2 regions of the Streptomyces sp. NPDC006551 genome follow, and region 1 is predicted to be linked to the other one. Evidence: predicted binding sites of a transcription regulator. Region 1 holds the regulator's gene; the other holds the start of a gene.
The links. The regulator HrcA, encoded in region 1, represses chaperone genes, less so after heat shock. The targets are predictions, from matches to a motif close to TTNGCACTCNGNNNNNCNGAGTGCNAA.

Region 1 (3,410 bases):
CCCGGACTCCTCGACCAGGTCGCCGCAGAACACGATCTCCCGGGCGCCGGTCACGAGAAGCACCAGGTCGTGGCCCGTGTGGCCGGGGCCCACATTGGCAAGGAGCACCTGCCGGCCGCCCAGCTCCAGCGTCCACTCGCCGGACACCGTGTGGCGCGGCGCCACCAGCACGTCGGTCGCCTCCGTGGCGGCCGCCTCGTCGACCCCGTGCCGTACCGCGTCCGTCCGCAGCGCGTGCCGCTCCCGGCGCAGCAGCTCGTCGACGCCCACCGCCCCGTACACCTCCGCCCCTGAGAACGCCGCGGTGCCCAGCACATGGTCGAAGTGCGGGTGGCTCAGTGCGATGTGCGTCACCTTGCGGCCGGTCATCGCCTCCACCTGCGTCCGCAGCTCGGCGCCCTCGCGGAGCGTGGAGCCCGTGTCGTACAGCAGCACCGCCCTCTCGCCGAGCACCAGGCCCACCGTGGCGTCCCAGACGGGCAGTCGCCGCCGCCCGACCCCGTCCGCGAGCCGCTCCCAGCCGAACTCTTCCCAACCGACATCCATGCGGCGACGCTATCCGCTACGGCGGAGGTGAGAAGCGACTCCGTCGCCGCCTCCTTGCCAGGAACGACGACCACCGCCGTACACTGGCCGGGGGATTCCTGGCACTCGAACAGGGCGAGTGCCAAACACGGAGCAACCGGAACGCCAGCTGGAGGTGTGCGCCCATGCTCAGCGAACGCAGACTCGAGGTGCTGCGCGCCATCGTCCAGGACTACGTCGGGACGGAGGAGCCCGTCGGCTCCAAGGCGCTCACGGAGCGCCACAAGCTCGGCGTCTCGCCCGCCACGGTGCGCAACGACATGGCCGTCCTGGAGGACGAGGGCTACATCGCCCAGCCGCACACCAGCGCCGGACGCATCCCGACCGACAAGGGCTACCGCCTCTTCGTCGACCGGCTGGCCGGTGTCAAGCCGCTGTCGACGCCCGAGCGGCGCGCCATCCACAACTTCCTCGACGGCGCCGTGGACCTCGACGACGTCGTCGGGCGTACGGTCCGGCTGCTCGCGCAGCTGACCCGCCAGGTCGCCGTCGTGCAGTACCCGTCGCTGACCCGCTCGACGGTCCGGCACGTGGAACTGCTCTCGCTGGCCCCCGCCCGGCTGATGCTCGTCCTGATCACGGACACCGGCCGGGTCGAGCAGCGGATGATCGACTGCCCGGCGCCGTTCGGCGAGACCTCGCTGGCGGATCTGCGGGCCCGGCTCAACAGCCGGGTCGTCGGCCGCCGTTTCGCGGACGTGCCCCAGCTGGTGCAGGATCTCCCGGAGTCCTTCGAGGAGACGGAGGACCGCGGCACGGTCTCGACGGTTCTCGCGACCCTGCTGGAAACCCTGGTGGAAGAGCACGAGGAACGGCTGATGATCGGCGGCACCGCCAATCTCACCCGCTTCGGGCACGACTTCCCCCTCACGATCAGGCCGGTGCTGGAAGCGCTCGAGGAGCAGGTCGTGCTCCTCAAGCTGCTCGGCGAGGCCAAGGACTCGGGCATGACCGTACGGATCGGGCACGAGAACGCCCACGAGGGACTCACCTCCACGTCCGTCGTCGCGGTCGGCTACGGTTCGGGCGACGAGGCAGTCGCCAAACTCGGCGTGGTCGGACCGACCCGCATGGACTACCCCGGAACGATGGGAGCGGTACGCGCAGTGGCACGTTACGTCGGACAGATCCTGGCGGAGTCGTAAGTGGCCACGGACTACTACGCCGTACTCGGCGTGCGCCGCGACGCGTCCCAGGACGAGATCAAGAAGGCATTCCGGCGGCTCGCCCGCGAGCTGCACCCGGATGTGAATCCCGATCCGAAGACGCAGGAGCGGTTCAAGGAGATCAACGCCGCCTATGAGGTGTTGTCGGACCCGCAGAAGAAGCAGGTCTACGACCTCGGCGGCGACCCGCTCTCGGCCTCCGGCGGTGCCGGCGGCGCCGGCGGCTTCGGCCAGGGCGGCTTCGGGAACTTCTCGGACATCATGGACGCGTTCTTCGGTACGGCGTCGCAGCGCGGGCCGCGCTCGCGGACGCGACGCGGCCAGGACGCGATGATCCGGCTGGAGATCGACCTCAACGAGGCCGCCTTCGGTACGACGAAGGACATCCAGGTCGACACCGCGGTCGTCTGCACGACCTGCTCGGGCGAGGGCGCCGCGCCCGGTACCTCCGCGCAGACCTGTGACATGTGCCGCGGCCGCGGTGAGGTCTCGCAGGTCACCCGGTCCTTCCTGGGCCAGGTCATGACCTCCCGCCCCTGCCCCCAGTGCCAGGGCTTCGGCACCGTCGTCCCGACCCCGTGCCCGGAGTGCGCGGGCGACGGCCGGGTCCGCTCGCGTCGCACGCTGACCGTGAAGATCCCGGCCGGCGTCGACAACGGCACGCGCATCCAGCTCGCCGGCGAGGGCGAGGTCGGCCCCGGCGGCGGCCCCGCCGGTGACCTGTACGTCGAGATCCACGAGGTCCCGCACGAGACCTTCCAGCGGCGCGGCGACGACCTGCACTGCACGGTCACGATCCCGATGACGGCGGGCGCGCTCGGCACCAAGGTGCCGTTGCAGACGCTCGACGGCGTCGAGGAGGTCGACATCCGCCCGGGCACGCAGTCGGGCCAGTCGATCCCGCTGCACGGGCGCGGCATCACGCATCTGCGCGGTGGCGGGCGCGGCGACCTGATCGTGCACGTCGAGGTCACGACGCCGTCGAAGCTGGACCCGGAGCAGGAGCGCCTGCTGCGGGAGCTGGCGAAGCTGCGCGGCGAGGAACGGCCGACCGGCCAGTTCCAGCCGGGACAGCAGGGCCTGTTCTCCCGTCTCAAGGACGCGTTCAACGGGCGGTAGTCGGCGCCCCGCCGAGCCCGTACGAGGGCGCCCTCCGCCGACCGCGGAGGGCGCCCTCCGGGGTTTCGGGTGCGGTACCCGCTCATGACACGATGCCTGCATGTCCACCGCACTGAACGATCTCTCCCGGTACCCGATCGTGCAGGCCCCCATGGCGGGTGGCGCCTCCTGTCCGCAGCTGGTCGGAGCCGTGTGCGAGGCCGGAGGTCTCGGTTTCCTGGCCGGCGGCTACAAGACGGCCGGCGGCATGTACCAGGAGATCAAACAGGTCCGCGGGCTGACCGGGCAGCCCTTCGGCGTCAACCTCTTCATGCCGCAGAGCGGGCAGCCCGCCGACCCCGCCGCCGTCGAGATGTACGGTCACCAGCTCGCCGGCGAGGCCACCTGGTACGACACCGCCCTCGGCGACGCCGACAGCGGACGCGACGACGCGTTCGACGCCAAGGTGGCCATCCTGCTGGAGGACCCGGTCCCCGTCGTCTCCTTCACCTTCGGCTGCCCCGGCCGCGACACCCTCCAAGCCTTCGCCCGCGCCGGTAC
Region 2 (3,410 bases), on a different contig from region 1:
GGTGACGTGGACCGGCGGGCCCGGCATGAGTTCGAAGTGCTCGGTGTAGACGAGGCGTTCGTTCGGGACGATCTCCTCGTACGTTCCCGAGAACACGATGTCCTGTCCGTCGGACGACGTCTGACCCCAGCGCCATGCTCCCCCGACCCGGAGGTCGATCTCGCAGACGGTCGTGGTCAGCGCGGCCACGCCGTACCAGTGGCGGACGTGCTCGGGGCGGGTCCAGGCCTCCCAGACGCGTTCCGGCGGGGCGTCGAAGGTGCGTGTGATGACCAGTTCCCGGTCCGACGGTGTCGTCAGCAACGTGATCATGATCGCTCCCGTCTTCCGGACGGATCTCGGCGACTCTCGGACGGCTCCCTACTGTCATGGTCACACCGACAGAGCAACCGAGCGACACGACTGAAGGGCGGCACCCCCGCTGGGGTGCCGCCCTTCGGCGTTCAGCCGGACCGCTGATCCTCGACGGATCAGAAGTCCATGTCACCGCCCGGCATGCCGCCCGGAGCGGCCGCGGCGGCCTTCTCCGGCTTGTCGGCGATGACGGCCTCGGTGGTCAGGAACAGCGCGGCGATGGAGGCCGCGTTCTGCAGCGCGGAACGCGTCACCTTCGCCGGGTCGATGATGCCCTCGGCGATGAGGTCGACGTACTCGTTGGTCGCGGCGTTGAGGCCGTGGCCGACGGGCAGGTTGCGGACCTTCTCCGCCACGACGCCGCCCTCGAGGCCGGCGTTGACGGCGATCTGCTTCAGCGGGGCCTCGAGGGCCAGCTTCACGATCGCGGCACCCGTGGCCTCGTCGCCCGTGAGGTCGCCCTCGAGCTTCTCGAAGACCGAGGAGGCCTGGAGCAGGGCCACGCCACCACCGGCGACGATGCCCTCCTCGACGGCCGCCTTCGCGTTGCGAACGGCGTCCTCGATGCGGTGCTTGCGCTCCTTGAGCTCGACCTCGGTCGCGGCACCGGCCTTGATGACCGCGACACCGCCGGCGAGCTTCGCCAGGCGCTCCTGCAGCTTCTCGCGGTCGTAGTCGCTGTCCGAGTTCTCGATCTCGGCGCGGATCTGGTTGACGCGGCCGGCGACCTGGTCGCTCTCGCCCGCGCCGTCCACGATCGTGGTCTCGTCCTTGGTGATGACGACCTTGCGGGCGCGGCCCAGCAGGTCCAGGCCGGCGTTCTCGAGCTTGAGACCGACCTCCTCGGAGATGACCGTGCCGCCCGTGAGGATGGCGATGTCGTTCAGCATGGCCTTACGACGGTCGCCGAAGCCCGGAGCCTTGACGGCGACGGACTTGAAGGTGCCACGGATCTTGTTGACGACCAGGGTCGACAGGGCCTCGCCCTCGACGTCCTCGGCGATGATCAGCAGCGGCTTGCCCGACTGCATGACCTTCTCCAGGAGCGGGAGCAGGTCCTTCACGGAGGAGATCTTGGAGTTGACGATCAGGATGTACGGGTCGTCCAGGGACGCCTCCATACGCTCCATGTCGGTGGCGAAGTACGCCGAGATGTAGCCCTTGTCGAAGCGCATACCCTCGGTGAGCTCCAGCTCCAGACCGAAGGTCTGGGACTCCTCGACGGTGATGACGCCTTCCTTGCCGACCTTGTCCATGGCCTCGGCGATGAGCTCGCCGATCTGGGTGTCGGCGGCGGAGATGGAGGCCGTGGAGGCGATCTGCTCCTTGGTCTCGACATCCTTCGCCTGCTCCAGCAGGGCGCCGGAGACGGCCTCGACGGCCTTCTCGATGCCGCGCTTCAGAGCCATCGGGTTGGCGCCGGCCGCCACGTTGCGCAGGCCCTCGCGGACGAGCGCCTGGGCGAGGACGGTCGCGGTGGTCGTACCGTCACCGGCGACGTCGTCCGTCTTCTTGGCGACTTCCTTGACCAGCTCGGCGCCGATCTTCTCGTACGGGTCCTCGAGCTCGATCTCCTTGGCGATGGACACACCATCGTTGGTGATCGTGGGGGCGCCCCACTTCTTCTCGAGGACGACGTTCCGGCCCTTGGGGCCAAGGGTGACCTTGACGGCGTCGGCGAGCTGGTTCATCCCGCGCTCGAGACCGCGCCGTGCCTCCTCGTCGAACGCGATGATCTTGGCCATGTGAAGTGGTCCTCCCGGACATGGGGTGGATAACGCTCCAGGACCGCGCCGACGCCCGCGACGGACGGCCTGCGTGCCAGGCGGTTCCTTGCCCCACCTGGTCGCGGGCCTCGTCTGCCCGATCCTCGTAAGCACTCTCACCTTCAGAGTGCTAACGCCAATGATTAGCACTCGCCCTAGGAGAGTGCAAGCGCCTCCCACAGATCGGGAGACACCCGGGGAGCCGTCCGGGAACGCACGAGGGGCCCGCATCCCGGTCAGGATGCGGACCCCTCGGCGTGAGTGCGTACGTGGTGGCCGATCGCGCCGTGCTCAGACGGCGAGCTTGACCATGTCCGCCTGCGGACCCTTCTGGCCCTGCGAGATCTCGAACTCGACTCGCTGACCCTCTTCAAGGGTGCGGTAACCGTCCATCTGGATCGCGCTGTAGTGGACGAAAACATCCGCACCACCGTCGACCGCGATGAAGCCGTACCCCTTCTCCGCGTTGAACCACTTGACGGTGCCCTGAGCCATGCCTAACTCCCCTATTACTGGCCCTTGCGCGGGACCGCACTTCGCGGACCCGGGTCAGACCCTGCGCCGGAACGCGTCGACCGCGGCTGAATGTATCTGCCCAACTGCCCTCTGCAACAGGTCAATCGGACGAGAATTCTGGGCGCGCCGGAAAGGAGAATTGGGGAGGATTCGCTGAGTTCCGGGGCAAGTCGGGCCCGTCAAAGTGCGCAGAAGGTACACAACACTCGAACACTTTGGCTGCATCTTGTCGCGCGTCGACGCATTCTCATATGCGTCCGGCATGAGCAGCGGAGGGGGCTTCCCCAACTCTACCCCGTTCAACCATGCAGAATTGCCCCCTCCGTTTCTCACGGAGAGGGCAATTCGGGGAATCGCGATGAGTCAGCAGCCGCCGGCGACGGCCGGGATGATCGACACGCCCGCCCCGTCCGGCGTCACCGTCTCCAGGCCCTGCTCGAAGCGGACGTCGTCGTCGTTCACGTAGACGTTCACGAAGCGGCGGAGCTTGCCCTGGTCGTCCAGGACTCGGGCCGCGATGCCCGTGTGGTTCTTCTCCAGGTCGGCGATGACCTCGGAGAGGGTCGCGCCCTCCGCCGGGACCTCGGCCTGACCGCCCGTGTACGTACGGAGGATGGTGGGGATGCGGACCTTGACGCTCATCGGGTTCTCCAGTCTCTCAGTCGGCTCAGTGGGCCAGGCCGGCGTCGCGGAACGCGTCCAGGCTCGGGCGGATGGTGGCGGTCGCCTGCGAGGTCTCGGCCACCGCGTCCAGGGTCTTGAGGCCGTCGCCGG

Region 2: the regulator HrcA is predicted to act here: its motif matches at 2,264-2,290, upstream of groL (chaperonin GroEL).

Annotation. Positions count from the first base shown of each region.
Region 1 is NZ_JBEXOT010000006.1:22,335-25,744, forward strand. Features, by position in the region: gene ABZY12_RS08925 (MBL fold metallo-hydrolase) at 1-546, opposite strand, end outside; gene hrcA (heat-inducible transcriptional repressor HrcA) at 711-1,730, shown strand; gene dnaJ (molecular chaperone DnaJ) at 1,731-2,870, shown strand; gene ABZY12_RS08940 (nitronate monooxygenase) at 2,971-3,410, shown strand, end outside.
Region 2 is NZ_JBEXOT010000046.1:4,361-7,770, reverse strand. Features, by position in the region: gene ABZY12_RS29045 (SRPBCC family protein) at 1-312, opposite strand, end outside; gene groL (chaperonin GroEL) at 471-2,099, opposite strand; gene ABZY12_RS29035 (cold-shock protein) at 2,412-2,615, opposite strand; gene ABZY12_RS29030 (MoaD/ThiS family protein) at 3,000-3,278, opposite strand; gene thrC (threonine synthase) at 3,304-3,410, opposite strand, start outside.